Regions from separate parts of the Streptomyces sp. NPDC059524 genome, predicted to be linked through region 2. Evidence: riboswitches for the same ligand, from Rfam matches in the RefSeq annotation. Region 2 holds a riboswitch; each other region holds the start of a gene.

Region 1 (8,795 bases), on a different contig from region 2:
CCCACCCCGTGGGCGGGGGCGCGGAGAGAGTGGGGGGCCCGGGCGCGCGCCGGGCGGGCGGCGGCGGGGCCGGGCCGGGCGGGCCGCCCCCCCCCCCACCGCTCGGTTGTCAGGTTCAGACGGCGAGCGCCTGGGCGCGGCGCTTCACCTCCGTGCCGCGATTCTCGCTCAGGGCCTGCGCGGGCGTGCCGGGCAGGGTCGCGTCGGGGGTGAAGAGCCACTCCAGCATCTCTTCGTCGGAGAAGCCGTCGTCCCTCAGGAGCGTCAGGGTCCCGGTCAGGCCCTTGACGATCTTGTCGCCGTCGATGAAGGCGGCGGGCACGTGAAGGGCCCTGTTCTCACCGCGGCGTACGGCGATGAGCTGACCCTCCTTCACCCACTGCCGCACACGCGTCACCTCGACGCCGGTCTGTTCGGCGATGTCGGGGAGGGTGAGCCAGTCGGGGACGAGAGCATCGATCTTTGCGTCAATCTCGGTCACAGGACAAGCCTGCCATCCCGGACTGACAGTCGGAAGCCGGGCCCGCCCGACCAGGCGTTCAGGCCGCGGCGGACTTCAGCGGACGGGCCGGGTCGGCGAGCAGCTCCGGGTCGAGCGCGGTGCCCGCCTCGATGAGCTTGCGGCCCTGGGCGAGGTCGCGGGGCTTGCCCACGGCCAGGACGGCGACCAGGGCGCCCTCGCGCAGCCAGCACACCGACCAGGCGGCCCCGGCCGGATCGCCCCGCCACACGGTGGCGTCGGCGGCGGCGTGGTGGCCGGCGTACTGGACGAAGCGGCCGAACTGCTCGGACCAGAAGTAGGGCACCGGGTCGTAGACGGCCGGGGTGGTGCCGATGATATTGGCCGCGACGGTGCGGGGGCCCTGCAGCGCGTTGTCCCAGTGGTGGACCATCAGGCGCTGTCCGTAGCGGGCGGAGGGGAACGAGGAGCAGTCGCCGACCGCGTACACGTCGGGCGCGGAGGTGCGCAGTCCCGCGTCGGCGACGACCTCGTGGTGCTCGCCCAGGGCGAGGCCCGAGCCGTCGAGCCAGGCGGTGGCGGGGCGGGCGCCGATGCCGACGACGACGGCCCCGGCGGGCAGCCGCGTCCCGTCGTCGAGGACCACGACGCCGGGCTCGACCCGCTCCACGCGCGCGTGGGTGCGCAGCTCGGCTCCGGCGTCCGCGTACCAGGCGGCCATCGGGGCGGCGACCTCCGCGGGCAGCGCTCCGGCCAGCGGACGCTCGGCGGCCTCCACGACGGTGACCCGGCAGCCCGCGTCGCGTGCGGCGGTGGCGAACTCGGCGCCGATCCAGCCGGCCCCGACGACGACCACGTCGTGCTGCTCGGCGAGGACCGGCCGCAGCCGCTCGGCGTCGTCGAGGGTGCGCAGCAGGTGGACTCCGGGGACGCCGTCGGCGCCCGGGAGGCGGATCGGTTCGGCGCCCGTCGCGACGACCAGGACGTCGTACGGGACGGGGCCCGTGGCGGTGTCGAGCTCGTGGTCGGCGGGGCGCAGGCCGGTGACCTCGCGGCCCAGCTGGAGGGTGACGCCGAGGGCCTCGAAGTCGACGTCGAAGGCGGAGCCCTCGGCCTTGCCGAGCAGGACGGCCTTGGAGAGCGGCGGCCGGTCGTAGGGCTGGTGGGGTTCGGCGCCGATCAGCGTGACCGCCCCGGTGAAGCCCTGCTCGCGCAGCGCCACCGCCGTCTGTACGCCGGCCATGCCCGCGCCGACCACGACGACGTGCCGGTCGCCCGGGGGCGTCTCGTTCCCGCTCTCCTGATCGCTCACAAGGTCACCTTAGGCACCCGTGAGGGCGTGGGTCAGCGGCCCGGGCCACTCGCGTTCCGTGACGTCCTGCACACGTGTCACCGGTTTAGTGATCAAGGCCCCGCGATCATCCCCGCGCGGCAGGCGCAGGGATCTCCTCGACGACGCTCGTGCCGCTGCCCTCCTGCGACTCCCACTCCCAGGTCTCGTCGAGCCGGACCCGGCCGTCGGGCAGCTCCGAGACGGTGGAGACGCAGTGCCCCGAGGACGTCGTCCCGTCGGTCTTCAGCTGGACGTAGCGGAAGTCGAGCCGGTCGTCCGCGCGGGTGCCCACGAGGTGGCCGCGCACGATGTCGCCGCCTTCGTAGGAGGCCCATATCCGGCCCTCCTCCTCCCTGTAGGCGAAGCGGGTGCGGGTGCCCACCTGACCGGGGGCCTGGTCGGTCACGGGGGCGAGGAAGAGTCCGTCGAGGGATCGGGCCACGGGCTGGGCTCCCTTACTGGGTGGCATACCGAACGGCTAGGGTGGCCAACGTAAAGCACTCGCGGGAGCCCGTACGCAGCGGGCTGAGAGGGAGGCTGGAGCGGCCTCCGACCGTACGAACCTGATCCGGGTCATGCCGGCGAAGGGAGGGGCTGGACGCCCATGTCGCGTACGCCACCTGTCAGCGGGTCCGCCACCGACGTCGTGGTCGTCGGGGGCGGCATCATCGGTCTGGTGACCGCGTGGAGGGCCGCGCAGCGCGGTCTGTCCGTCGCGGTCGTGGACCCCGAGCCGGGCGGCGGCGCCGCCCAGGTCGCGGCCGGAATGCTGGCCGCCGTCACCGAACTGCACTACGGCGAGGAGACGTTGCTCGCCCTGAACGTCGAGTCCGCGCGCCGCTATCCGGACTTCGCGGCCGAACTGTCCGAGGCCGCGGGCCACGATCTCGGCTACCGCGCGTGCGGCACGCTGGCCGTCGCCCTGGACGCCGACGACCGCTCGCACCTGCGGGAGCTGCACGCGCTGCAGCTGCGCTCGGGCCTGGAGTCCGAGTGGCTGTCGGGCCGTGAGTGCCGCCGCCTGGAGCCGATGCTCGCGCCCGGCGTGCGCGGCGGCCTGCGCGTCGACGGCGACCACCAGATCGACCCGAGAAGGCTCGCGGGCGCCCTTGTGACGGCCTGCGAGCGCGCCGGCGTCGTCCTGCACCGGACATGGGCCGAACGGCTCTCCGTCGTACGGGACCGGGCGCGCGGCGTCGTCCTCGCCGACGGCACGGAGCTGGCCGCGGAGCAGGTGGTGCTCGCCGCCGGCAGCCGCAGCGGGAGGCTCGCGGGCGTCCCCGAGGCCCTGCTGCCGCCGGTGCGCCCGGTCAAGGGCCAGGTGCTGCGCCTGACCGTGCCGAAGGCGTACGCGCCGTTCCTGAGCCGCACCGTCCGCGCGGTCGTGCGCGGCGGCAACGTCTACCTCGTGCCCCGCGTCAACGGCGAGCTGGTCGTCGGCGCCACCACCGAGGAGCTCGGCTGGGACACCACCGTCACCGCCGGCGGTGTCTACGAGCTGCTGCGCGACGCGCACGAACTCGTCCCCGGCATCACCGAACTGCCGCTGACGGAGACGCGCGCGGGCCTGCGCCCCGGCTCTCCGGACAACGCGCCGATCCTCGGCCCGACGGCCCTGCCCGGCCTCCTGCTGGCCACCGGCCACTACCGCAACGGCGTGCTGCTGACCCCGGTCACCGGCGACGCCATGGCACACGCCCTGGCCACCGGTGAACTCCCGGGCGAGGCCCGCCCGTTCACCCCCCAGCGCTTCAGCACCTCTTTCCCGGCCCTCTCGGAGCAGCCCGCATGAACGTGTCCGTGAACGGCGAGCCGCGCACCGTGGCCGCCGCGACCAAGCTCGACGAACTGGTGGCCACGCTGACCACCGCCCCCTCCGGCGTCGCCGCCGCCCTGAACGAGACCGTCGTCCCGCGCACCCAGTGGGCCGCGACCGCGCTCACCGAGGGCGACCGGGTCGAGGTCCTCACCGCGGTCCAGGGAGGCTGAGCGACATGGCGGACGACGCACTCGTCCTCGGCGGCACGACGCTCTCCTCGCGTCTCATCATGGGCACGGGCGGCGCCCCGAGCCTCGACGTCCTGGAGCGCTCCCTGGTCGCCTCCGGGACCGAGCTGACCACGGTGGCGATGCGCCGCGTGGACGCCTCGGTGCACGGCTCCGTGCTCTCCGTCCTGGAGAAGCTCGGCATCCAGGTGCTCCCCAACACGGCGGGCTGTTTCACCGCGGGCGAGGCCGTCCTGACGGCCCGCCTCGCGCGCGAGGCGCTCGGCACGGACCTGGTGAAACTCGAAGTGATCGCCGACGAGCGCACTCTGCTGCCCGACCCGATCGAGCTGCTCGACGCGGCCGAGACCCTCGTGGACGACGGTTTCACCGTGCTCCCGTACACGAACGACGACCCGGTGCTCGCGCGGAAGCTGGAGGACGTGGGGTGCGCGGCGGTCATGCCGCTCGGCTCGCCGATCGGCTCCGGGCTCGGCATCCGCAACCCGCACAACTTCCAGCTGATCGTCGAGCACGCGCGCGTGCCGGTGATCCTGGACGCGGGCGCGGGCACGGCCTCCGACGTGGCGCTCGCCATGGAGCTGGGCTGCGCCGGTGTGATGCTCGCCTCCGCGGTGACCCGCGCGCAGGAGCCGGTGCTGATGGCCGAGGGCATGCGGCACGCGGTGGAGGCGGGCCGCCTCGCCCGCCGCGCGGGCCGCATTCCCAGGCGCCACTTCGCCGAGGCGTCCTCGCCGACGGACGGGATGGCCCGCCTGGACCCGGAGCGCCCGGCCTTCTGAGCGGGTCGCACCGGGTCACAGGTCTGCTGCAGTACCTCCCGGGCGGGCGGGGCCTGTCGGTCACTCCTCGTACACTCGCCTGCGTGGACACGACCCTTCAGGACCCGCTGCTCGGGCAGGTGCTCGACGGCCGGTACCGCGTCGACGCACGGATCGCGGTCGGCGGGATGGCCACGGTCTACCGGGCCGTGGACACCCGCCTCGACCGCGTGCTCGCGCTCAAGGTGATGCACCCCTCGCTGGCGGCCGACGCCTCGTTCGTCGACCGCTTCATCCGCGAGGCCAAGTCCGTCGCCCGCCTCTCGCACCCGAACGTGGTGGGGGTGTACGACCAGGGCACCGACGGCGCGTACGTGTATCTGGCGATGGAGTACATCGCGGGGTGCACGCTGCGTGACGTGCTGCGCGAGCGCGGGGCGCTGCGCCCGCGGGCGGCGCTCGACATCCTGGAGCCGGTGCTCGCCGCGCTCGGGGCGGCGCACCGCGCGGGTTTCGTGCACCGCGACATGAAGCCGGAGAACGTCCTGATAGGGGACGACGGCCGGGTCAAGGTGGCGGACTTCGGCCTGGTCCGCGCGGTGGACACGGTGACGAACACGACGGGCGCGGTGCTCGGCACGGTCTCGTACCTGGCGCCGGAGCAGATCGAGGACGGCACGGCGACGCCGAGCGTGGACGTGTACGCGTGCGGTGTCGTGTTCTACGAGATGCTGACCGGCGGCAAGCCGCACTCCGGCGACACCCCGGCCCAGATCCTCTACAAGCACCTGAACGAGGACGTGCCGCCGCCCTCTGCCGCCGTCCCGGGCCTGCCGTACGCGCTGGACGAGCTGGTGGCGTCGGCCACGGCCCGCAACCCCGAGGTGCGGCCTCCGGACGCCGTGGCGCTGCTGTCGCAGACGAGGGAGGCGCGGGCCACGCTGTCCGACGCCGAGCTCGACACGGTGCCGCCGCAGGCGCGCGAGACGGACCACTCGGGCGCGGACGACCGTACGAGCGTGATCCCGCGCGCGGTGCGCACCGCCGGGGTGCAGATGTCGCTGCCGGCCGAGCCGGACCAGGACGCCCTGCACCGCACGAGCCGCCTGGAGACCCCGCCGCCCGCCGCCCCGCCCGCGCCCCGCGGCCCGGCCGGCGGCCGGGCCCCGCGCCGCGGTCTGCTCGCGATCGTCGCGGCGGTCCTGCTGGTGTTCGGCGTCGGCGCGGGCGTCTGGTACATCAATTCGGGCCAGTTCACGAAGGTCCCGGCGCTGCTCACCAAGACGGAGGCGCAGGCCGAGAAGCGGCTGGACGCCGCCGGTCTCCAGGCGGGCACGACGCGGTACGCGTACAGCGGCACGTACGAGCGCGGCACGGTCATGGCGACGGATCCCGAGGCCGGTGCGCAGATCCGGGACGACGGCACGGTGACGCTGACCGTGTCGAAGGGGCCGAAGACCGTGAAGGTCCCCGACCTGAAGGGGACCTCGCTCGCCACGGCGAAGAGCGACCTGAAGCACCGGGGCCTGTCCCCGGGCATGGTCACCGAGCAGTTCGACGAGGAGATCCCGAAGGGCTCCGTGATCAGCACGGACCCGGCGGCGGGCACGACGCGCGACTCCGGCACCGCGGTGGCCCTCGTGGTCTCCCAGGGTCCGGCCATCGACGTCCCGGACGTCACGGGGCAGTCGGAGCAGGACGCGGTCGCCGCGCTGGAGGAGCTCGGGCTCAAGGCGAAGATCGCGCCGCAGCGGGTCGAGTCGCAGGTCGACAAGGGTTCCGTGGCCGCGCAGTCCCCGGAGCACGGACGGCTGGCCGAGGGCGACACGGTGACCCTGACGATCTCCAAGGGCCCGCCGATGATCGAGGTCCCGGACGTCACGGGCCTGAAGGTCGACGAGGCGCACGACAAGCTGGAGGGCGCCGGCTTCCAGGTCGACGAGGACCGCGGCATCCTCGGTCTCTTCGGCGACACCGTGAAGAGCCAGTCGGTCGAGGGCGGGGACACGGCGCCCAAGGGCTCCGAGATCACGATCACCATCCGCTGACCGGCACGATCACCGTCCGCCGACCCGCACGTTCCGCAGCCGCTTCCGTCTCCCGGGAGCGGCCGCGGTCCGTCCGGGCGCGCATGACACCCTGGCCCGGTGAACAGCAGCATCCGCAATCCGATCGGCGGCCATGTGCCGGTGGCCGGGGGCCTCGCCTCCATAGGCCTGCCCTACGCCCGTGAGCTCGCCGCCGAGACCGTCCAGGTCTTCGTCGCCAACCCGCGCGGCTGGGCCACCCCGCCCGGGAACCCGAAGCAGGACGAGGCGTTCCGGGAGCGGTGCGCCGAGGACGGCATCCCGGCGTACGTCCACGCGCCGTACCTGATCAATTTCGGCTCGCACACCGAGGCCACCGTCGACCGGTCCGTCGACTCGCTGCGGCACTCGCTGCGCCGGGCGCGGGCCATCGGCGCGCTCGGCGTCGTGGTGCACACCGGGTCCGCGACCGGCGGGCGGCCGCGCGAGACCGCGCTCGCCCAGGTGCGCGAGCGGATGCTGCCGCTGCTCGACGAACTGACCCACGAAGACGACCCGTTCCTGCTGCTGGAGTCGACGGCCGGCCAGGGCTCCTCGCTCTGCTCGCGGACCTGGGACTTCGGGCCTTACTTCGACGCCCTGGACCGGCATCCGAAGCTGGGCGTCTGCCTGGACACCTGCCACATCTTCGCGGCGGGCCACGACCTGACGGGCCCGGACGGCATGCGGCAGACCCTCGACCTGCTGGTGGAGACGGTCGGCGAGGGCCGCCTCAAGCTGATCCACGCCAATGACTCCATGGACGTCGCCGGCGCCCACAAGGACCGCCACGAGAACATCGGCACGGGCCACATCGGCGCCGAACCCTTCCGGGCCCTGATGGCGCATCCGGCGACCGCGAACGTCCCGCTGATCATCGAGACACCGGGCGGCAAGGAGGGTCACGCGGCGGACGTGGCCCGCCTGAAGGAGCTCCGGAAGACTCCCTCCGGCGAAGATCACAAAACCCGTTGAGGCATACCCCGAGGGGGCATAGGGTTCCTGTCGGCGACAGGACGGCACGGCCGACAGGAACCGCCACCGACATCTGGGGGAACGACATGGACCACGAGGCGCACACCGGTCACGACCACGAGCACGGCCACCACGACCCTGCTCACGAACAGGAACACGGCCACCACGCTCACGAGCACGACCACGGGCACGGACACGGCAAGGTCAGCTGGGCGATGGCCGCGCAGGCGACCCTGCACTGCCTCACGGGCTGCGCGATCGGCGAGGTCCTCGGCATGGTGATCGGCACGGCCCTCGGCTGGGGCAATGTGCCGACGATGATCCTGGCGATCGTGCTCGCGTTCTTCTTCGGCTACTCGCTCACCCTGCGCGGCGTCCTCAAGGCCGGCCTGGACTTCAAGTCCGCGTTCCGGGTGGCGCTCGCCGCGGACACCCTGTCGATCGCGGTCATGGAGCTGATCGACAACAGCGTGATCGCCATGTGGCCGGACGCGATGGACGCGCACCTGTCGGACGCCCTGTTCTGGGGCGCCCTCGCGGCCTCGCTCGCCCTGGCCTTCGTGGTGACGACCCCGGTGAACCGCTGGATGATCGGCCGCGGCAAGGGCCACGCCGTGGTGCACCAGTACCACCACTGACGGCGGGCGCCGGACCGGCGGACAGGCACAGGACCGGCCGGGACAGGACTAGAGCTCGGGGCCTTCCCCGGGCTCTTCCTGGTAGGAGTAGCGCTGCTCGCGCCACGGATCCCCCACGTTGTGGTACCCGCGCTCCTCCCAGAAGCCGCGCCGGTCCGCCGTCATGTACTCGATGCCGCGGACCCACTTCGGACCCTTCCACGCGTAGAGGTGCGGGACGACGAGCCGCAGCGGGAACCCGTGCTCGGCGGTGAGCAGTTCACCGTCCTTGTGCGTGGCGAAGATCGTGCGGTCGGCGGCGAAGTCGGCCAGCCGCAGATTCGAACTGAATCCGTACTCGGCCCAGACCATCACGTGCGTGACGGCGGGGTCCGGCGGTGCGAGCTCGAGGATCGTGGAGGCGAGCACGCCGCCCCATTCGGCGCCGAGCATGCTGAACTTCGTGACGCAGTGCAGGTCGCCGACGACGGTCGTGTACGGGAGGGCCGAGAACTCCTCGTGGTTCCAGCAGCGCTTCTCACCGTCGACGGTGGTCCCGAAGACCCTGAACTCCCA
Region 2 (10,332 bases):
CAGGAGCAAGTGGTGATCGAAGAGACCCTCCTCGAGGCCGAGGAGAAGATGGAGAAGGCCGTCGTGGTCGCCAAGGAGGACTTCGCCGCGATCCGCACCGGCCGTGCGCACCCGGCGATGTTCAACAAGATCGTGGCCGACTACTACGGCGCGCTGACGCCGATCAACCAGCTGGCCTCGTTCTCGGTGCCGGAGCCGCGGATGGCCGTGGTGACCCCGTTCGACAAGAGCGCCCTGCGCAACATCGAGCAGGCGATCCGCGACTCGGACCTCGGCGTCAACCCGAGCAACGACGGCAGCATCATCCGTGTGACGTTCCCGGAGCTGACCGAGGAGCGCCGCCGCGACTACATCAAGGTCGCCAAGACCAAGGCGGAGGACAGCAAGGTCTCCATCCGCTCCGTGCGCCGCAAGGCCAAGGACGCCATCGACAAGGCCGTCAAGGACGGCGAGGTCGGCGAGGACGAGGGCCGTCGCGCGGAGAAGGAGCTCGACGACACCACCGCCAAGTACGTGGCCCAGGTCGACGAGCTGCTCAAGCACAAGGAAGCCGAGCTGCTCGAAGTCTGAGCGAGCGCGGAACATCGAGGTTCGAGGAATCCGTGAACGACTCTTCCTGGGGTGCGCCGACCGGGCCCGTACACCGGGGCTCCCCTTACGGCGAGGGTGCCTCCGCCTCGTACGGCCAGGAGCCCGGCTTCGGCCAGGCGCCCGGCCACGGGCAGGGCCAGGGGTACGACCAGGGGGCCGCGTACGGCGCGGTTCCCTCGTACGACCCCTCGTACGACCCCTCGTACGAGCCGGGGCACGCTCCGGCGGGTCCCGCGTACGAACCGCACGCGGTTGGCGAGACTCGGCCCATGCCCATCGTGCCCGATATGCCTGACGTGCCCTCTGGTGCTTTCCCAGAGGGCGGTGGCCAGGACGACCGGGGGGCCGCTCGCCCGAGCGGCCCTCTGTTCCGCGACGAGACGCCGCAGGAGCCCATGACCGGCGCAACCCCGCAGCCCGCCCCCGACGCTCCGGAGCCCTCGCCGGCCCCGAAGCCGAAGAAGAGCGCGGGCCGTGACCTCGGATCGGCCATAGGGGTCGGCGTCGGGCTCGGCGCGGTGATCATCGCGTCGCTGTTCGTCGTCAAGGCCGTGTTCGTCGGCGTGATAGCGGTCGCCGTCGTCGTCGGCCTGTGGGAGCTCACCTCCCGCCTCCAGGAGCGCAAGAGCATCAAGGCGCCGCTGGTGCCGCTCGCCGTGGGCGGCGCGGCCATGGTCGTCGCCGGGTACGTGCGCGGGGCCGAGGGTGCCTGGGTGGCGATGGCGCTGACCGCGCTCGCCGTCCTGGTCTGGCGGATGACCGAGCCGCCCGAGGGCTACCTCAAGGACGTCACCGCGGGCGTCTTCGCCGCGTTCTACGTGCCGTTCCTCGCGACGTTCGTGGCGATGATGCTCACCGCGGACGACGGCGCCTGGCGCGTCCTCACGTTCCTGATCCTCACCGTCGTCAGCGACACCGGCGCGTACGCGATCGGCTGGCGCTTCGGCAAGCACAAGCTCGCCCCGCGCATCAGCCCCGGCAAGACCCGCGAGGGCCTGTTCGGCGCGGTGCTGTTCGCGATGGTGGCGGGCGTGCTGTGCATGCAGTTCCTGGTGGACGACGGCACGTGGTGGCAGGGCCTGGTCCTCGGCGTCTGCGTCGCCGCGTCCGCGACGCTCGGCGACCTCGGCGAGTCCATGATCAAGCGCGACCTCGGCATCAAGGACATGGGCACCCTGCTCCCCGGGCACGGGGGCATCATGGACCGCCTGGACTCCCTGCTGCCGACGGCGCCGGTGGTGTGGCTGCTGCTGGTGCTGTTCGTCGGGTCCGGCTGACCTGCGTTTCTCCCGGTGCGGGTCCGTTGTCCACAGGGCGGCGGGCCCGTCCTCGTTTGTCTGCGACACTGGTACAGCCATGCCTAAGCCCGGAGAACTCACATTCGTCGCCCCCCGCGGAGCCAAGAAGCCGCCGCGGCACCTTGCCGACCTCTCGCCCGCCGAGCGGAAGGAAGCCGTCGCCGCGATCGGTGAGAAGCCGTTCCGCGCCAAGCAGCTGTCGACGCACTACTTCGCGCGGTACGCGCACGACCCCGCGGAGTGGACCGACATTCCCGCCGGGTCGCGCGAGAAGCTGCGGGAGGCGCTGCTGCCCGAGCTGATGACCGTCGTGCGGCATCTGTCGACCGACCAGGACACCACCCGCAAGACCCTGTGGCGGCTGTTCGACGGGACGCTCGTCGAGTCCGTGCTCATGCGGTACCCGGACCGGGTGACGATGTGCATCTCGTCGCAGGCCGGGTGCGGGATGAACTGCCCGTTCTGCGCGACCGGGCAGGCCGGGCTGGACCGGAACCTGTCGACCGGTGAGATCGTGCACCAGATCGTCGACGGGATGCGGGCCCTGCGGGACGGGGAGATCCCCGGCGGACCGGCGCGGCTGTCCAACATCGTGTTCATGGGGATGGGCGAGCCGCTCGCCAACTACAAGCGGGTCGTCGGCGCCATCCGCGCCCTCACCGACCCCGAGCCGGACGGGCTCGGGCTCAGCCAGCGCGGGATCACCGTGTCGACGGTCGGCCTGGTCCCGGCCATTCACCGGTTCGCCGATGAAGGCTTCAAGTGCCGGCTGGCCATCTCGCTGCACGCCCCTGACGACGAGCTGCGCGACACCCTCGTGCCCGTCAACACGCGGTGGAAGGTGCGCGAGGTCCTCGACGCCGGGTGGGAGTACGCGGCCAAGTCCGGGCGCCGGCTGTCCATCGAGTACGCGCTCATCCGGGACATCAACGACCAGGCCTGGCGCGGTGACCGGCTGGGGCGCCTGCTCCGCGGCAAGCCCGTGCACGTCAACCTCATCCCGCTGAACCCGACCCCGGGCTCCAAGTGGACCGCGTCGCGTCCCGAGGACGAGAAGGCGTTCGTCGAGGCCATCGCCGCGCACGGCGTCCCTGTCACCATCCGGGACACCCGTGGCCAGGAGATCGACGGGGCGTGTGGACAGCTTGCCGCCACCGAGCGGTAGCCTTGCCCCCAGTACCACATCTTCATATTCCGACAGGGGAGCGCCACAGCGCTGAGAGTGCGGCAGAGCCGCAGACCCTCTGAACCTTGCCCAGGTCATTCTGGGTAGGAAGTTCGGTCACCACTCAAGCTGTTGCGCCCTGCCCGGAGCCCCGCGTGGCCCCGGGCAGGGCCGCGTCTCTTCCTGGTCACCCCCAGGAGGAAAACCAGTGAGCAAGAACAAGAAGGCGTACCTGGCCGCGGCCGTGGGTCTCGGGCTCGTCACGCTGTCCGCGTGCGGCTCGTCGTCCTCGGGCGGCGGGGACGCCGCCGAGTCCAAGACGGTCACCCTGGTCAGCCACGACTCGTGGGCCGTCTCCAAGAACGTGCTCAAGGACTTCGAGAAGAAGTCCGGCTACAAGGTGAAGGTCGTCGAGGACGGCGACGCCGGCCAGGCCGTCAACAAGGCGATCCTGTCCAAGGGCAACCCCGTCGGCGACGTGTTCTTCGGCGTCGACAACACCCTGCTGTCCCGCGCCCTCGACAACGGCCTGTTCACCTCCTACGAGGCCAAGGGCATCGACCAGGTCCCGGACCAGTACCGCCTCGACAAGGGCAAGAACCGCGTCACGCCCGTCGACACCGGCGACATCTGCGTCAACTACGACAAGAAGTACTTCGCCGACCACAAGCTGACGCCGCCGGCCTCCTTCGCCGACCTGGCCAAGCCCGCGTACAAGAACCTGCTGGTCACCGAGGACGCCGCGACGTCCTCGCCGGGCCTCGGCTTCCTGCTCGGCAGCGCTGCCCAGTACGGCGACGACGGCTGGCAGTCCTACTGGAAGAAGCTGAACGCCAACGGCGTGAAGGTCGTCAGCGGCTGGGACCAGGCGTACAACGAGGAGTTCTCCGGCAGCGCCGGCGGCAAGAAGGCCGGCGGCGACCGCCCGCTCGTCGTCTCCTACGCGTCCTCCCCGCCCGCCGAGGCGATCTACTCCGACCCGCAGCCCAAGACCTCGCCCGTCGGCGTCGCGACCGGCACCTGCTTCCGGCAGATCGAGTTCGCCGGCCTGCTCGACGGGGCGAAGAACGAGAAGGGCGGCAAGGCCTTCCTCGACTTCCTGATCTCCAAGCAGTTCCAGGAGGACATGCCGCTCAACATGTTCGTCGACCCGGTGGCGAAGAACGCCGTCGCGCCCGCCGACTACACCAAGTACGCGGTCGAGATCGACAAGCCGCACACCATGAGCCCGCGGAACATCGCGGACCACCGCGACGAGTGGGTCAAGACGTGGACGTCGCTCGTCAGGAAGTGACCCCGGACAAGGCCGAGGTCACGGACAAGACCGGGGCCACGGACAAGACCGCGGTCACGGACAAGGCCGAGGCCGCCAACCGGCCGCGCCGGCTCCGTACGGGGAGCGCGGCGCGGCTCGGTCTCATGGCCGTGCCCGCCGTGTTCTTCGGGCTCTTCTTCGCCTACCCCGTCGCCGCGATCGTCGAGCGCGGTCTGCACGCCGACGGGGTCTGGCGCCTCGGCCGGATCCTCGACGTGCTCGGGGAGGCGGACGTCCGGCACGTCCTGTGGTTCACCGTGTGGCAGGCGCTCGCCTCCACCGCGCTGACCCTGCTGATCGCCCTGCCCGGCGCCTACGTCTTCGCCCGGCTCGACTTCCCCGGCAAGCAGGTGCTGCGGGCCGCCGTCACCGTGCCGTTCGTGCTGCCCACCGTCGTCGTCGGCACCGCCTTCCTCGCGGTCGTCGGCCGCGGCGGACTCCTCGACGATCTGTGGGGGGTCCGGCTCGACACCACCGTGTGGGCCATCCTGCTCGCGCACGTCTTCTTCAACTACGCCGTCGTCGTACGGACCGTCGGCGGCCTGTGGGCGCAGCTCGACCCGCGCCAAGAGGAGGCCGCGCGGATGCTCGGCGCCTCCCGCCTCGCCGCCTGGCGCAAGGTGACGCTGCCCGCGCTCGGGCCCGCCGTCGCCGCCGCGGCCCTGATGGTCTTCCTCTTCACCTTCACGTCGTTCGGTGTCGTCCAGATCCTCGGCGGCCCGGGATTCTCCACGCTGGAGGTGGAGATCTACCGGCAGACCGCGCAGATCTTCGACCTGTCGACCGCCGCCGTGCTGACCATCGTGCAGTTCGCGGCCGTCGGGCTCATCCTGCTCGTGCACGCCTGGACCGTGCGGCGCCGGGAGAGCGCCCTGCGGCTCGTCGACGCCGCGCACACCGCGCGTCCGCCGCGCGGCGCCGGCCAGCGCGCCCTGCTCGCCCTCGTCCTCGCCACCGTCGCCGTGCTGATCCTGCTGCCGCTCGGCGTCCTGGTCCAGCGCTCCCTGCAGGCCCCCGGAGGCTTCGGCTTCGCGTACTACCGCGCGCTCGGCGACGCCGACGGCGGCACCTTCCTCGTGCCGCCCATCGAGGCGGTGTGGAACTCGCTGCGCTACGCCCTGGCCGCGACCGCCGTCGCCCTCGTGATCGGCGGACTCGCCGCTGCCGCCCTCACTCGCCGGGCCGGACGCCTGGTCCGCGGGTTCGACGCCCTGCTGATGCTGCCGCTCGGCGTCTCCGCCGTGACCGTCGGCTTCGGCTTCCTCATCACCCTCGACGAACCGCCGCTCGACCTGCGCCAGTCCTGGTGGCTCGTGCCGCTCGCCCAGGCCCTGGTCGGCGTGCCCTTCGTCGTGCGCACCATGCTGCCGGTGCTCCGCGCGGTCGACGGGCGGCTGCGCGAGGCCGCCGCCGTGCTCGGGGCCTCGCCGCTGCGGGCCTGGCGCGAGGTCGACCTGCCGATGGTGCGCCGGGCGCTCCTGATCGCCGCCGGATTCGCCTTCGCCGTGTCGCTGGGCGAGTTCGGCGCCACCGTGTTCATCGCGCGGCCCGACAACCCGACGCTGCCGGTCGCCGTGGCCCGGCTCCTCGGCCGCGCCGGCGACCTCAACTACGGGCAGGCGATGGCCCTGTCGACCGTCCTCATGGTCGTCTGCGCCGTCTGCCTCCTGCTGCTCGAACGCATCCGGCCCGCACGGGCCCAGACGGGGGAGTTCTGATGACGGCCCTACTGGCTCTGGACGAGGCGACCGTACGGTTCGGCGGGCGCGCCGTGCTCGACCGGGTGGACCTGGAGGTCGCCGAGCACGAGATCGTGTGCGTCCTCGGCCCGAGCGGCAGCGGCAAGTCGACGCTGCTGCGCGCCGTCGCCGGACTCCAGCCGCTGGACGGCGGCCGGATCGTCCTCGGCGGGCGCGACCAGCGGGGGGTGCCCGCGCACAAGCGGGGCGTCGGCCTCATGTTCCAGGACCACCAGCTGTTCCCGCAGCGCGACGTGGGCGCCAACGTCGCGTTCGGGCTGCGCATGCACGGCGCGGCGCGCGCCGAACAGTCCGCGCGCGTGGGGGAGTTGCTGGAGCTCGTCGGACTGCCGGGCGCCGCGCGCCGTGCCGTCTCCGCGCTCTCCGGCGGCGAACAGCAGCGCGTCGCCCTCGCCCGATCTCTGGCCCCGCGCCCCCGGCTGCTCATGCTCGACGAGCCCCTCGGCCAGCTCGACCGCTCCCTGCGCGAACGCCTCGTCGTCGAACTGCGCGAACTGTTCGGCGAGTTGGGCACCACCGTTCTCGCCGTCACCCACGACCAGGGCGAGGCCTTCGCGCTCGCCGACCGGGTCGTCGTCATGCGCGACGGCCGCATCGCCCAGTCCGGCACCCCGCTGGAGGTGTGGCAGCGCCCCGCCGACGAGTTCGTCGCCCGCTTCCTCGGCTTCGACAATGTCGTCGAGGCGACCGTCTCCGTGTCCGGCGACGCCGCCGACACCCCGTGGGGCAAGGTCCCGGTGCCCGCCGGCTCTCCCCAGGGGCAGGTGAAGATCCTCGTACGTCCCACAGGGGTACGCCTGGTCGACGCCGCCGACGCCCAGCTGACCTGCACCGTGGCCGCCCGGACCTTCCGCGGCACCCATGTCGCGCTCCAGTTGCAGCCCTGCGACGCGCCCCGGCTCGAAGCTGCCTGCGGGCTGCGCTCTGCCCCCGGGCAGGGCGCCGAGGTCGGCGTCGCCTTCGACGCCGAGGAAATCGTGGTGCTGGGCGCGGGGCCCGTTCCGTAGGGTCGGGATCATGGCGACCCACACAGACCCCCGAAGCCCGCTCACGCACGACCGCTACTGCTCCGAGATCGTGGCCCAGACCGGACTGCTGAGACAGCACCTGACCGGCGCCGATCTCACCACCACCGTCCCGACCTGCCCCGACTGGAGCCTGCGCGAACTCGCTGTGCACGTCGGCGGCGCGCACCGCTGGGCCGAGACCCTCGTACGGACCCGCGCGGGCGAGGACGTCCCCGAGGAGCAGGTGCCGCACTTCGCCGGGCCGGACAGCGAGGACCCGGCCGCGCTCGACGCCTGGCTCGCCGAGGGCGCGGAGCTCCTCGCCGCCACTCTGCGCGCCGCCGGCCCCGAACAGCCCGTGTGGACCTGGGCCTGGCGGCAGGACGCCGGGTTCTGGGCCCGCCGCATGACCCACGAGACGGTGATCCACCGCGCCGACGCGGCGATCGCCGCCCGGGCCGACTACGACGTGGCGCGGGAGGTGGCCGCCGACACCATCGAGGAGTGGCTGGAGATCGTGCGCTTCGCGCAGTCCTTCCCGGAGGACAACGCCAACGAGCTGCGCCACGGCGGCCGCACGCTGCACCTGCACGCCACCGACACCCCGCCCGGTGCCCCGTCCGCCGAGTGGGTCCTCGACCTCGCCGACGACGGTCTGTCCTGGAGCCACGAGCACGCCCGCGCCGACGTCGCCCTGCGCGGTCCCCTCACCGAGCTGGTCCTCGCGTTCTACCGCCGCACCTCGCCCGACGCGCCGGCCCTCGAGGTCCTCGGCGACCGTGAGCTGCTGGACTTCTGGCTGAAGGTGGCGACCTTCGGCTGAGTACCGCCCCGGTCAGGGCAGCACGACGGGGCGCCACCGAGGGTGACGCCCCGCAGGCCAGGAGCAGGAGCGGTTCGAGCGGGGTCAGCGCTGGGCCGCGCCCCGCTTGCGCAGCGCGAACACGATGCCGCCGCCCGCGACGACGAGCGCCGCGGCGAGACCGGCGAACAGCGGGGTGTTGGAGCTCGATCCGGTCTCGGCCAGGTTGTCCGAACTGCCCGCAGGCGCAGGCGAGTTGCTCGGTGCCGGGGCGGCCGGGGTGGGAGACGCCGGAGCCGAGGTGCTCGGCGCGGGCTTCGAAGGCGCCGGCTTCGACGGGGCGGGCTTCGAGGGCGCCGGCTTCGACGGCGCGGGGGTGGTGGCGCAGGCCTTGCCCGGCGCGGTCACGTCCGGAGAGATGTCCTCGTCGACCTGGTCGCCGGCCTTCACGTGCACGCGGTACGTGGCGTTCGGCTGCCAGTTCTCCTTGAACGTGAGCGTGGCGCCCTCGCGGGTGCCCTGCACGTCCTGAGAGCCGATCAGCTTCTCGGTGCCGCCCGACTTCAGGTAGACCGAGACGGTCGCCTTGACGCCGGACGGGTCCTTGTCGACCACGGTGATGACGCCCTGCTCGCCGGCGCACTCGGCGACGGCGGTGAACTCACTGATGTTGCACGCCGACGCGGTGCCGGCGGCGCCGAGCGCCAGCGCCGAGGCGGCCGCGGCCACACCGGCGAAGCGGGCGGCACGGGCGGATATGCGGGGGGTAACGGACACGGCTGTCCTTCACGGGATCAGTACGGGATGCCGTACAGAAGAGGGGTGCGGTGAGGAAGCGTCACGGTGTGCGCCAAGCGGAACACGCCGCGGGCGCGCACCAAGCGGCACACGCCACAGCTCCGGCCTCGGCACCCTCACGGTCCTCAAACGTTTACAAGTGCCCGTGACACAGCGTCAATACGGTGCGGTGAAGACCGGTCAGTCTTGACCCGTGCTTGACCCGAGGGCGCGGATCGCCTCGGCGGCCTCCGCCGGGGTGTCCACGAGCGCGATCCGGTGCTCCATGGACCGCTCGCGCGCCAGCGCCCGCAGCAGCGGCCAGGCGGGCAGCTTCTCGGTCCAGTGCGCGCGGCCGACCAGCACCATCGGCGTCGGTTCGCCCCGGGACTCGTAGTAGTTGGGCGTGGCGTTGTCGAAGACCTCCTGCACGGTGCCGGCGGCGCCCGGCAGGAAGACGACGCCCGCGGTCGACCGGGCGAGCAGCCCGTCCTCGCGCGTGGCGTTGGCGAAGTACTTGGCGATGTGCTCGGCGAACGCGTTCGGCGGCTCGTGGCCGTAGAACCAGGTGGGGATGCCGACCGAGGCGCCGCCGCGCGGATGGCGGGCCCGCACCTCGAACGCGGCGGCCGCCCAGTCCGTGACCGACGGGGCGAACGACGGTGCCTTGGCGAGGAGTTCGAGCGACTCGTCGAGCATGGTGCCGTCGAACGGGGCCGCGTACGCGCCCAGGTTCGCCGCCTCCATCGCGCCCGGGCCGCCGCCCGTCGCCACCGTGAGACCGGACCGCGCGAGGGTCCGGCCGAGCCGGGCCGCCTCCGCGTAGTCCTCGGTGCCGCGCGCCATGGCGTGGCCGCCCATGACGCCCACCACCGGTGACCCGGTGAGGAGTTCGTCGAGCGCGTCCGAGACCGAGTCGTCGTGGATCGCGCGCAGCATCGACGCGAAGACGTCGCCGTCCGCCTTCGTGTGCTGGAACCAGGCGTACGCGCGGGCGTCCGGCGTCGCCTCGTAGCCACCGGACGCCAGGTGCGTGAACAACTCGTCCGGCGTGTAGAGGTGCCCGCGGTACGGGTCGAAGGGGAGACCGGGGACCGGGGGGAAGACCAGGGCGCCCCGGGCCCGTACGCTCAGGGCCGCCTCCGGCGTCATGGGGCAGCCGAGGAAGAGGGCGCCCGCCGTCTCCACGGCGAGCAGCCGGTCGGTGCGCTCCGTCAGGTCGACGGCCTGCACCCGGTGCCCGGCGATCGAACCGCTCGCGGCCACCTCGTCGAACTCGGCGACCGTCTCGATCTCGCGGTCGTGGGCCGCGCCGGGCAGGGCGGGTTCACCCGAAGGTGCTGAGGGATCACTCGAAGGTGACGGTGTCGGCTGCACCCGCCCAGCTTAAGCACGCCCGCCCGGCGCGGACTTGATCAGTCCTGGATGACGCTCGGGTCCATCCACGCGACCTCGAAGGTGTGGCCGTCGATGTCGTCGAAGGCCCGCCCGTACATGAAGCCGTGGTCCTGCTTCTCGCCGGTCTCGGTGCCGCCGGCCGCGATCGCCCGCTCGACGAGCTCGTCGACCTTCTCGCGGCTCTCGGCGCTCAGGCACAGCAGCACCTCGCTGGAGGTG
Region 3 (10,332 bases), on a different contig from region 2:
GGCTGCTGCTCGCCGTGGACGGCCCCGGCCTGGAGACGTTCCTCGACGTGGCGTGCCGCGCCGTCACGGCGGACGCGGGCGCCACGATGCTCACCGAGCGCATCGCGCGGGCCTACCGGACCGAGGCGGACACGGTGGCCTCCCACCCCGGGGTCGAGGTCGTCGCCCGCGGCGCGCTGCCCGACTCCGCGAGCCCCGGGCAGGCCACCCTCATGACCGTCGCGGCGAAGGACGTGCTCGCCGATCCCGCGCTGCAGCGCGAGATGTTCGGCGCCGCGGCTCTCGTCGTGCGGTGCGCGGACCTGACGGAGCTCACCGAGACCGTGCGCCGGATGGAGGGCCAGCTCACCGCGACCCTGCACATGGCGCCGTCCGACACCGAGGACGCCCGCGCCCTGCTCCCGCTGCTGGAGCGCCAGGCCGGCCGGGTCCTCGCCGGCGGCTGGCCGACCGGTGTCGAGGTCGGCCACGCCATGGTCCACGGCGGCCCCTACCCGGCCACGACCGACCCCCGCACCACGTCCGTCGGCTCCCGCGCCCTCGAACGCTTCCTGCGGCCCGTCGCCTACCAGAACCTGCCGCACGACCTGCTGCCCGCCGCGCTGCGCGACGACAACCCGTACGGAGTCCCGAGGCGCGTCGACGGGGACATCGAGCTCCCCCGTCCGTGAGCCCGTACGGGCCACATCACCTCTCGGCGCCGCCCTGAGCACGGTCCGCTCACCGGGACGGCGACCCGCTGTCACCGACGGTCGCTAGGCTGCAACCCGGCACACCGACGGAGACTGTGACGGGGTATGAGCGAGTACACGGGGGAGGCGGGCGACGGGCGGCTGGTCGCCGGCCGGTATCGCGTCGTCGGACGGCTCGGCCGCGGCGGCATGGGCACGGTCTGGCGGGCGGTCGACGAGACGCTGCGCCGCGAGGTCGCGGTCAAGGAGCTCAGGTCGTTCAGCGACGCGGACGCGCAGGATCTCGCCGAGCAGCGGCTGCGGATGCAGCGGGAGGCGCGGGCCGCCGCCCGGGTGCGGCATCCCGGTGTGGTCTCCGTGTACGACGTGACCGAGCACGAGGGCCGTCCGGTCATCGTGATGGAGCTGGTCGACGGGCCCTCGCTCGACGGACTGCTGCGTGAGCACGGTGCGTTGGAGCCCGCGGAGGCGGCCCGGATCGGCGCCGAGGTGATGGACGCGCTGGCGGCGGCGCACTCCGTCGGCGTCCTGCACCGGGACGTGAAGCCTGGCAACATCCTGCTGGAGCGCACCGGCCGGGTCGTCCTCACCGACTTCGGCATCGCGGCCATGGACGAGCCCGACGACGGCGCCGCGACGCGGCTCACCCGCAGCGGTGAGGTGATCGGCTCGCTCGACTATCTGGCGCCCGAGCGGGCGCGGGGCGGCGAGCCGGGCCCGGAGGCGGACGTGTGGGCGCTGGGCGCGACGCTGTACGCGGCCGTCGAAGGGGTGTCCCCGTTCCGGCGGACCTCGACCTGGTCGACGATAACGGCGATCGTGTCGGACCCGCTGCCGCCGCCGCGTCGGGCCGGGGCGCTCCTGACGCCCGCGCTCGCCGAACTGCTGGAGAAGGATCCGCTGCTGCGCGCCGACGCGGTCCGCGCGGCCCAGGTGCTGCACGCCGTGGCCGCGGGTCAGCCGCTGCCGCCGGGGTCACCGGACACGGTGCGGCTGGGCCGTGCGGCGCCGGTGGCGCCCGCGCCCGCGCCCGCGCCCGCAGGACAGTTCGGGCCGCCGCAAGGGCCGCGGACCGCGCCGTCGGCGCCCGTTGCGGCCCCGCACGGCTCCGAGGCGGACACCGAGCGGCGGAAGGCGGGAGGGCGGCGCAGGGCCGCCGTCGCCGGGGCCGTCGCCGCGGTGCTGCTCGCCGGGGCCGGTGCGACGTACCTCGTCACCAGCCGGGACGACGGGGGCGGGGGCGGGCGCGGCACGGAGGCGGCGGACTCCGCGCGGCCGGGCGCGCGGCACAGCGCGGGCGACGACGCGGGCTCCTCGGAGTTCCCGGCGGGCGACGACGGGGACGCGAAGGGGGACGGCAAGAAGGGCGGGGGCGACAAGAAGGAGGGCGGCGCGAGCGGGGCGCCCTCCGCGGACGCCTCCGGCCCGGCGGCCTCCCGGAGCGCTTCGCCCACGGCGTCCGCGCCGGCCGGCGACAAGGGCTCGGGCGGAGACCCCTCCGACGACGGCGCATCCAGCGGATCCGGTGGATCGGGTGGCACGGACGGCGGCTCCGGCGGTGGTTCGGACGGGCCGTCCTGCGGCAGCGTCGGCGGCGGCAAGGTGAACTGCGAGGTGTGGCGCTCCGCCACGTCCTACGACTCCGGTCACCGGGCGGTCGGCACCCTCAACCAGGGCACCAACTACTTCTACTGCCAGGCGAAGCTGCCGTACCGGGAGACGTACGGGCAGTGGACGAACGTCTGGTGGGCGAAGACCGACGACGACTCGGGGAACGCGAACGTGTACGTGAGCGCCGTGTACCTCAAGGGCGGCGAGAACGACGAGCCGGTGCCGGGCCTCCCGGTCTGCTGAACTGCCCTAGGCCTCGGACGACATCGGGGAGGCGCCGCGGTCGCCGACCGAGTCGCGGGTCACGGACTCGGGGACGGGCCGGTCGTGGCGCAGCGCGTTCCACACCCGCTCGTCGGCCTTGCGCAGCGGCAGCACGCGGCCCGCGTCCTGCGGGTCGTAGGTGACGGGCAGCGTGAGCATGTGGGTGCGCTCGGGGCTGATGCCCTTCAGTTCCTGGGCGAGGCCGAGGAGCTTCTTGGCGGAGGCCAGTTCGGAGTCGGCGCTCAGGGACTTGGTCGCGGTGTCCATCAGGGCGTACGACTTGGCGGGGTGGCTGAGCGGGTCGAGGGTGTCGGCGCGCTGGATGAGCGCCTTGACGAAGGCCTGCTGGAGCTGGATGCGGCCGAGGTCGCTGCCGTCCCCGACGCCGTGCCGGGTGCGGACCAGTTCGAGGGCCTGCTCGCCCTTGAGGCGGTGCTTGCCCGCGTTCAGGGTGAGGCCGCTGTAGGGGTCGTCGATGGCCTTGCGGGTGTTGACGTCCACGCCGCCGAGTTCGTCGATGAGCTTCTGGAAGCCCTTGAAGTCGACTTCGAGGTAGTGGTCCATGCGGACGCCCGACAGGTGCTCGACCGTCTTGACGGTGCATGCCGGGCCGCCGACCTGGTACGACGAGTTGAACATGGTGGCGTGGGCGGCCGGGGCGCTGCCGCCGTCGGTGGTCCGGCACTCGGGCCGGTCGACCAGGGTGTCGCGCGGGATGCTGACGACGGAGGCCTTCTTGTGGCTCTTGTCGACGTGCAGGACCATCGCCGTGTCGGCGCGGGCGCCGGCGATGCCGTTCCCGTAGTGACCGTGCGTGCCGGCCCGGGAGTCGGAGCCGAGCAGCAGGATGTTCATGGCGCCGTCGTGCCGCGCCTGCGGACGGTCCTTGCCCAGGGCGGCGTTCACGTCGGTGCCCTTGATGTTGCCGTCGAGGTGCTGCCAGGCGTAGGCGACGCCGGTGCCGCCGGCGACGACGACGGCCGCGGCGCCCCAGGCCACCCAGCGCAGGCGCCTCCCGCGCCGCCGGTGCCGGGAGCCCCCGGTGCTCGGGGGCCCGTACTCGGGGGCCGGGTGGGGATGGTCTGCGCTACTGCCGTGCATGTGGTGCTCCTCGCCGCCCTGACGGACGGCCCGCGTCGTCGTCCCGGGTCGTGCCTCGCCCCCGTGCCGTCGGCTCAGTACGCGCCGAAGACGTTGTCGATCGAGCCGTAGCGGTCGGCGGCGTAGTTCGCGGCGGCCGTGATGTTGGCGACCGGGTCGGTCAGGGAGTAGGCGGTGCCCTCGACGTGGTAGGCGTCGAAGGTCGGCTGGATCACCTGGAGCAGACCGATGGACGGGGTGCCGTTCTGGGCGTTGATGTCCCAGTTGTTCTGGGCCAGCGGGTTGCCGGAGGACTCGCGCATGATGTTGCGGTAGAGGCCGTCGTACGAACCGGGGATGCCCTTGGCGGCCATGATGTCGAGCGACTCGCGGATCCAGCCGTCGAGGTTGTTCGCGTAGCCCTTGGCGGCGACCAGGGACGCCGTCGTCACCGAGGCGGGGGCCGCGGCGGGCTCGGCGGCCTGCGCGGTGGTGGGGACCAGGGTGAGCGCGGCGGCCACGGCGCCGGCACCGGCGATTCCGGCGACGGAGAAGCGGGGAAGGCGAGCGGTGCGGGCGGCGCCGGTCCGGGTGCGCTTGAGCTTCATGCGGGGGAACTCCCTGGTGCGTCGTGAGGCTCCGGCGGAGGATCCACCGGTCTGCCGTCCCGGCTGCTGCCTGGAACGACGCACAGCTTTAGGGGCGGTCCACACAGGACGCAAAGGTGTGACGTACTACCCGACTACGCAGTAAACGGACGTCTCGGCGAGGCGGAGCACGCCGTGGCCACGGCGTGCGGCTACTACCCGGGCCCGTAGATGACCCAGGTCACATGGCGCGGCTCACACAGGCGTGTCCAATCCGCCCTTTTCCTCCCCGCGTCATGCGGCGCCAGCCCCCTGACCTGCGCAATTTCAGGATTTGTCCCGCTTTCAGCAGGCATGGCCGGACGGGGTGGATCAAGCCTGGGCGCGCCCGCGGAGACGGACCGGGACATAGAGGACAAGAGCGACTACGAAGGCCACGTAGTAGCCGAGGTCGGCGCCGTGCAGGGCTTCGGCGACGGGCCCCACGTAGAGGGCGGTGTCCATGAACGGCACGGTGGCGGCGAAGGACCCGGCGAACGCGATCAGGGCGGGCAGCACCGGCTGCGGCCGGCTCTCCTCCGCCGCGAGGTCCACGGGCGCCCCGCGGCGGGCGCGGTGGCGGGCCAGCCAGTCGACGAGGACGACGGCGACGAAGCCGGGGATCCAGTAGCCGACGAACAGCAGGACGTTCTGGAAGCGGGCCGCGGTGTCGGCCGCGTGCATCCACAGCACGAGCGGGAAGCCGAGGAGCGCGGCGAGCGCCGCGCCGAGCGGGCGGGGCAGGCGGACGCCGACGACCTGGAGGGCGAGCGAGCCGCTGTAGTCGTTCATGGCGTTGCTGCACAGCGCGGCGAGCGCGACGGCGAGCAGTCCCAGCGAGCCGACGACTCCTCCGCCGAGGAGGGTGTCGACGCCCTGGGCGGTCTGGTCGGTGAAGACGGAGGCGCCCCACAGGCCGAGCGCCTCGACCGCGGTGAAGGAGACGGTGATGCCCGCGAGGGTGCACCAGAACATGCGGGACGGGGACGTGGTGCGCGGCAAGTAGCGGCTGAAGTCGCTCGCGTACGGGGCCCAGGACACGGACAGGCTGAGCGCGATCGTGGTGGTGAGGACGAACGCGCCGATCCGGTCGGCGCCCTGCGCGGCGCCGTGGGACGCGGGGGTCACGCCCGCGTCCGCGAGGCGCAGGGCCAGGGCGCAGAAGGCGACCGCGAGGACGGCCGTCATCCACTTCTGCAGGCGGTGGATCGCCTCGTAGCCGAACGCGCCGAGCAGGCCCTGCGCGCCCATCATGACGAGGGCCCCGAGCCAGAACGGCCAGCCGCACAGCCGGGCGAGCGCGTCGCCGCCGAACAGGCCGATGAGCGCGTCCCACGCGATGGACGACAGCCACTGGAGCGCGCCGGGGACCACGACACCGCGGCCGAACGCGAGGCGGGCGAGCGGCAGTTGTCCGGCGCCGGTGCGGCTGCCCCAGGTGCCGAGGTAGGCGGTGGGGACCGCGCCGAGGACCGTACCGAGGACGACGGCGGCCAGCGCCGTCGCGAAGTCGAGGCCGAGGGCGATGCCGACGGTGCCGGTGAAGACGCCGCTCATCGTCAGGTTCGGCGCGAACCAGACGGTGAAGAGGCGTCCGGCGCCGCCGTAGCGGTGCTCCTCGGGGACGGGGGCGATGCCGCGCGCCTCGGGGCGCCAGTCCCCCGGCGCGGTAGGCATCCGCCCGTCGAAGGCGGTGCTCCGGGGCTCGCTCGAGACATGCGGTATCGACATCGCTGACATCCCTCCGCCAGTGCTAACTGGTTCAGGTTCTACGGGTGTGATCTCAGCTCCTCGCATGTGCGGGAGCACCCCGTGTCGGGCAGTACGGGAGCGAACACTAGCCGTTCGCCGGGCGTGGGACGAAGCCGCCCCCGGCTCCGTCCCACACTCCGGTCAGCAGTCCTGACGTCGGGGGCGCGTCACATGTTGATCATGTGGCCCGCGAGTCCGTGCACCGCCTCCTTCACCGCCTCGCCGAGGGTCGGGTGCGCGTGCACGTTGCGGGCGACCTCGTGGACGGTGAGGTCCCACTGCTGGGCCAGCGTCAGTTCCGGCAGCAGCTCGGTGACGTCGGGGCCGATCAGGTGCCCGCCGATGAGCTCGCCGTGCGTGGCGTCGCTGATGAGCTTCACGAAGCCGTTGGTGTCGCCGAGGCCGTGCGCCTTGCCGTTCGCCATGAAGGGAAACTTGGCGACCTTCACGTCGTAGCCGAGGTCGCGGGCCTGCGCCTCCGTGTAGCCGAAGCTCGCGATCTGCGGCTGGCAGTAGGTGGCCCGCGGGATCATCGCGTAGTCGAGCTCCATCGTCTCGGCGCCGGCGAGGGTCTCGGCGGCGATGACGCCCATCGCCTCGGCGGTGTGCGCGAGCATCAGCTTGGCGGTGACGTCGCCGATGGCGTAGATGTGCGGCACGGACGTGCGGCAGAAGCCGTCGACCTGGATCGCGCCGCGCTCGGTGTGCGCGACGCCGGTGCCCTCCAGACCGTAGCCCGTGACGTTGGGCGCGAAGCCGATCGCCTGGAGGACCTTGTCCGCGGTGAGGACCTGCTGGGCGCCGTCCTTGCCGGTGACGGTGACGCGGACGTCGGGACCGGACTCGTCGATGGACTCGACCCGGGTCGAGGTCAGCACGTCGATGCCCAGCTTGCGGTACTGGCGGGCCAGTTCGGCCGACACCTCGGCGTCCTCGAGGGGCGCCATCCGGTCGAGGAACTCGACGATCGTGACCTTCACGCCGTACTGGTGCAGCACGTACGCGAACTCGATGCCGATGGCGCCCGCGCCCGCGATGACGATCGAGCGGGGCAGGTCGTCGGCGAGGATCTGCTCCTCGAAGGTGACGACGCGTTCGCTGCGCCGGGTGCCGGGCAGCAGCCGGGGCGTGGCGCCGGTGGCGATGATGCAGTTCTCGAAACCGATGGTGCGGGTCGTGCCGTCGGACCCGGCGACCTGGAGGGTGTGCGCGTCGAGGAAAGTGCCGCGGCCGTCGAACTCCGTGATCTTGTTCTTCTTCATCAGGTAGTGGACGCCCTTGACGCGGCCGTCGGCGACCTTGCGGCTGCGGGTGAAGGCCTCGCCGTAGTCGAAGGTGACCTGGCCGTCGACCTTGATGCCGAAGGTCTTCGCCTCGTGGTTGAAGATGTGGGCCAGTTCCGCGTTGCGCAGCAGGGCCTTGGTGGGGATGCAGCCCACGTTCAGACAGACGCCGCCCCAGTACTTCTCCTCGACGACCGCGACCCGCTTGCCGAGCTGGGCCGCCCGGACCGCGGCCACGTATCCGCCGGGTCCCGCTCCCAGTACGACCACGTCGAACCGCTCGTCCTGCTCCACCATGACCATGTCCTCTTTCATAGCTTCGTCCGTCGCGGGGATCGCCCGCCGTGTCGGATTCTGCCGCTCCGCCGGGTCGGCCACCACCGCGATCAGGCGCATACCCTCGACAGCGTCAGACATCACAGTCGGCGGACACGACAGTCGTCACCGTCGCCGGACATCGCAGGGGAGGCGAAGTGTCCCGGTCCCTCGGACGCGGGCGGCCGCTCGCGGTCGTGCTGTGCGTGCTCGCCCTGCTGCTGCTCGGTCCGAGCGCGCCCGGCGGGACGCTCGTCGCCCGGCCCGCGCTGCCGCCGGGCGCGCCGACGGCCGTCGTCGAGGGCCGGGTCATGACGTGGAACCTGTGCAATCCCTGCGGCGGCCCCGAACTCGCCGTCGGCCGGGCCACGCACATCGCCGCGTACGCGCCGCAGGTCATCGGCTTCCAGGAGGCGTGCGCGCGGGACGTCGAGCGGATCCGCGCCCATCTGGAGCGCCTGTACGGGCTGCGCTACCACGTGGCGTACGGGCCGGTGCTGCGCAACTGGGGGCGCTGCGGCGGGCTGCCGTGGCGGGCGGGCGGCTTCGGGCAGGCGATCCTGTCGGCTCAGCCGATGACGCGGCGCGGGAGCGTGGAGTACCCGGACGGCGGCTCCGAGGACCGCGGCTATCTGGCCGTCACCACCGAGGTGGGCGGCCGGCGGGTCCGCGTCTTCGACACGCATCTCGCCCAGCGCAGCCAGGCTCCGGTCCGGGCGGGCCAGGTCCGTTTCCTCGCGGCGGCCGTCTCGCGGTACGCGCACGCGATCGTGCTCGGCGACTTCAACGCCGTGCCCGGCTCGTCCGAGCTGCGCCCCATGTGGAAGGTGGCCCGGAACGCCGCGCCCGAGTGCGGCCCCTCCCCCACGACGGACTGTGCCACCACGACGGACTGGCACAGCACCTTCGACTACGTCTTCCTGCGCGGGATCGCGGCGCGCGGGCACGGGGTCCATCCGAGCCGCTACTCGGACCACGATGCCGTCCACGCCGACCTCGGGCCGGTTCCGCGGACGCCGCCCGGCTCAGCCCGCGGTGCGGAAGGCGACCCGGCCTCCTGACAGGGCCGCGCTCCCCCGCTCCGCGTCGGCCGCGGTGAACGTCAGGGCGCGCGGGCCGTCCGTCCGGCACTCCGCGATCAGCCGGTCGCCGGGGAACACCGGCGCCGAGAAGCGGGCCTCCAGGGTCTCCAGGTCGGCGGGGTGGGCGCCCAGGGTGCGGGCGAGCGGCAGCGTCGTCGCGGCGAGCGTGCACAGGCCGTGCAGGAACGGGCGGGGCATGCCGGCGGCGCGGGCGGCCTCCGGGTCGATGTGCATGGCGTGCCGGTCGCCCAGCAGGCGGTAGAGCGCGGCCTGTTCGGCGTGCGTGGGCACGGTGACGCGGTGGTCGGGCGCGGTGCCGGACGGGCGCGGCGCGGAGGGGCCGCGCTCGCCGCCGAAGCCTCCGCGCCCCGGGGCGAACAGGGACCAGGTCGCCACGAAGAACTCGCTCTCCACCTCGACCTCGTAGACGGCGGCGGCGCCCTTGTCCCACACCTCCGACACCCGTGCCGACATGGTGAGTTCGCCGCTGCGCGGCAGGGGGCGGCGCACGGTGAGGCGCTGCGCCCCGTGGACGGCGGTGGTCACGTCGAACGCGCCCGCCGAGCCGAGGGCGTCCGGCGCCCACTGGGCGAGGGTGAGCGCGAAGGTGGGAAGGACCCGCAGCCGGTCCTCGTGGACGAGGTCGAGCTCGTCGGCGCGGGCGCCGACGGCGAGCGCGTAGAGGATCGCGTCGCGTTCGGCGTAGGCGACGGTACGGGTGCCGAGGGCGTGGCCGCGCCAGTCGGCGCCGGTCAGTTCGGACACGGGTGCGTTCATCGGTCGACTCCCAGGACGAGACCGCTGGTGGGGACGCCGGTGCCGGCCGTGACGAGCACATGGCCGACGCCGTCGGGTTGGTTGCAGGAGGTGCCGCGCACGAGGCGGACCCCCTCGGCGATGCCGTTCATGCCGTGCAGATAGGCCTCGCCGAGCTGGCCGCCGTGCGTGTTGACGGGCAGCCGGCCGCCGAGTTCGAGATGGCCGTCGGCGATGAAGTCCTTCGCCTCGCCGGTGCCGCAGAAGCCGAGCTCCTCCAGTTGCGGCAGGACCAGCGGGGTGAAGTGGTCGTAGAGGATCGCGGCGTCGACGTCGTCGGGGCGCAGCGCGCTCTGTGCGTACAACTGCCTTGCGACCAGGCCCATTTCGGGGATGCCGCTGATCTCGGGGCGGTAGTAGCTGGTCATCATGTGCTGGTCGTCGCCGAGGCCCTGCGCGGCGGCGCGGATCACGGCCGGGGGGTGCGGCAGGTCGCGGGCGCGTTCGGCGGAGACGATGACGAGGGCCTGGCCGCCGTCGGTCTCCTGGCAGCAGTCGAGCAGGCGCAGCGGTTCGGCGATCCAGCGGGAGGCCTGGTGGTCGGCGAGCGTGATGGGCCGCTCGTAGTACCAGGCGGCGGGGTTGGTCGCGGCGTGCTTGCGGTCGACGACGGCGACGCGGCCGAAGTCCTCGCTGGTGGCCCCGTACTCGTGCAGGTAGCGGCGGGCGAACAGGGCGACCCACTGGGCGGGCGTGTTGAGCCCGAAGGGGGTCATCCACGCGTACGCGGCACGGTCGGCGCTGGTGTCCATGACGCGGTCGGCCTGGCCGAGCCCGTACCGCTCGCCGGAGCGCTCGTTGAACGCCCGGT

The links. A riboswitch is a leader RNA that binds a small molecule or an ion and turns the genes downstream of it on or off. The one in region 2 is predicted to bind thiamine pyrophosphate.
Region 1: another riboswitch for thiamine pyrophosphate. It lies ahead of thiO (glycine oxidase ThiO); the one in region 2 lies ahead of ACFW9D_RS09060 (thiamine ABC transporter substrate binding subunit).
Region 3: another riboswitch for thiamine pyrophosphate. It lies ahead of ACFW9D_RS06270 (purine-cytosine permease family protein); the one in region 2 lies ahead of ACFW9D_RS09060 (thiamine ABC transporter substrate binding subunit).

Annotation. Positions count from the first base shown of each region.
Region 1 covers NZ_JBHYTK010000226.1:18-8,812, forward strand. Annotated here, with positions in the region: gene ACFW9D_RS36130 (Rv2175c family DNA-binding protein) at 116-481, opposite strand; gene ACFW9D_RS36135 (NAD(P)/FAD-dependent oxidoreductase) at 540-1,772, opposite strand; gene ACFW9D_RS36140 (hypothetical protein) at 1,879-2,235, opposite strand; TPP riboswitch at 2,287-2,400, shown strand; gene thiO (glycine oxidase ThiO) at 2,398-3,585, shown strand; gene thiS (sulfur carrier protein ThiS) at 3,582-3,782, shown strand; gene ACFW9D_RS36155 (thiazole synthase) at 3,788-4,582, shown strand; gene pknB (Stk1 family PASTA domain-containing Ser/Thr kinase) at 4,666-6,609, shown strand; gene ACFW9D_RS36165 (deoxyribonuclease IV) at 6,709-7,602, shown strand; gene ACFW9D_RS36170 (DUF4396 domain-containing protein) at 7,689-8,240, shown strand; gene ACFW9D_RS36175 (sulfite oxidase-like oxidoreductase) at 8,289-8,795, opposite strand, start outside.
Region 2 covers NZ_JBHYTK010000021.1:26,398-36,729, reverse strand. Annotated here, with positions in the region: gene frr (ribosome recycling factor) at 13-570, shown strand; gene ACFW9D_RS09070 (phosphatidate cytidylyltransferase) at 603-1,868, shown strand; gene rlmN (23S rRNA (adenine(2503)-C(2))-methyltransferase RlmN) at 1,948-3,054, shown strand; TPP riboswitch at 3,079-3,183, shown strand; gene ACFW9D_RS09060 (thiamine ABC transporter substrate binding subunit) at 3,263-4,348, shown strand; gene ACFW9D_RS09055 (iron ABC transporter permease) at 4,474-6,087, shown strand; gene ACFW9D_RS09050 (ABC transporter ATP-binding protein) at 6,087-7,136, shown strand; gene ACFW9D_RS09045 (maleylpyruvate isomerase N-terminal domain-containing protein) at 7,147-7,959, shown strand; gene ACFW9D_RS09040 (LAETG motif-containing sortase-dependent surface protein) at 8,044-8,715, opposite strand; gene ACFW9D_RS09035 (LOG family protein) at 8,917-10,035, opposite strand; gene ACFW9D_RS09030 (VOC family protein) at 10,131-10,332, opposite strand, start outside.
Region 3 covers NZ_JBHYTK010000013.1:48,509-58,840, forward strand. Annotated here, with positions in the region: gene ACFW9D_RS06250 (aldehyde dehydrogenase (NADP(+))) at 1-671, shown strand, start outside; gene ACFW9D_RS06255 (serine/threonine-protein kinase) at 798-2,546, shown strand; gene ACFW9D_RS06260 (LCP family protein) at 2,553-3,668, opposite strand; gene ACFW9D_RS06265 (transglycosylase SLT domain-containing protein) at 3,743-4,255, opposite strand; gene ACFW9D_RS06270 (purine-cytosine permease family protein) at 4,607-6,004, opposite strand; TPP riboswitch at 5,996-6,096, opposite strand; gene lpdA (dihydrolipoyl dehydrogenase) at 6,193-7,605, opposite strand; gene ACFW9D_RS06280 (endonuclease/exonuclease/phosphatase family protein) at 7,782-8,684, shown strand; gene ACFW9D_RS06285 (MaoC/PaaZ C-terminal domain-containing protein) at 8,649-9,482, opposite strand; gene ACFW9D_RS06290 (lipid-transfer protein) at 9,479-10,332, opposite strand, start outside.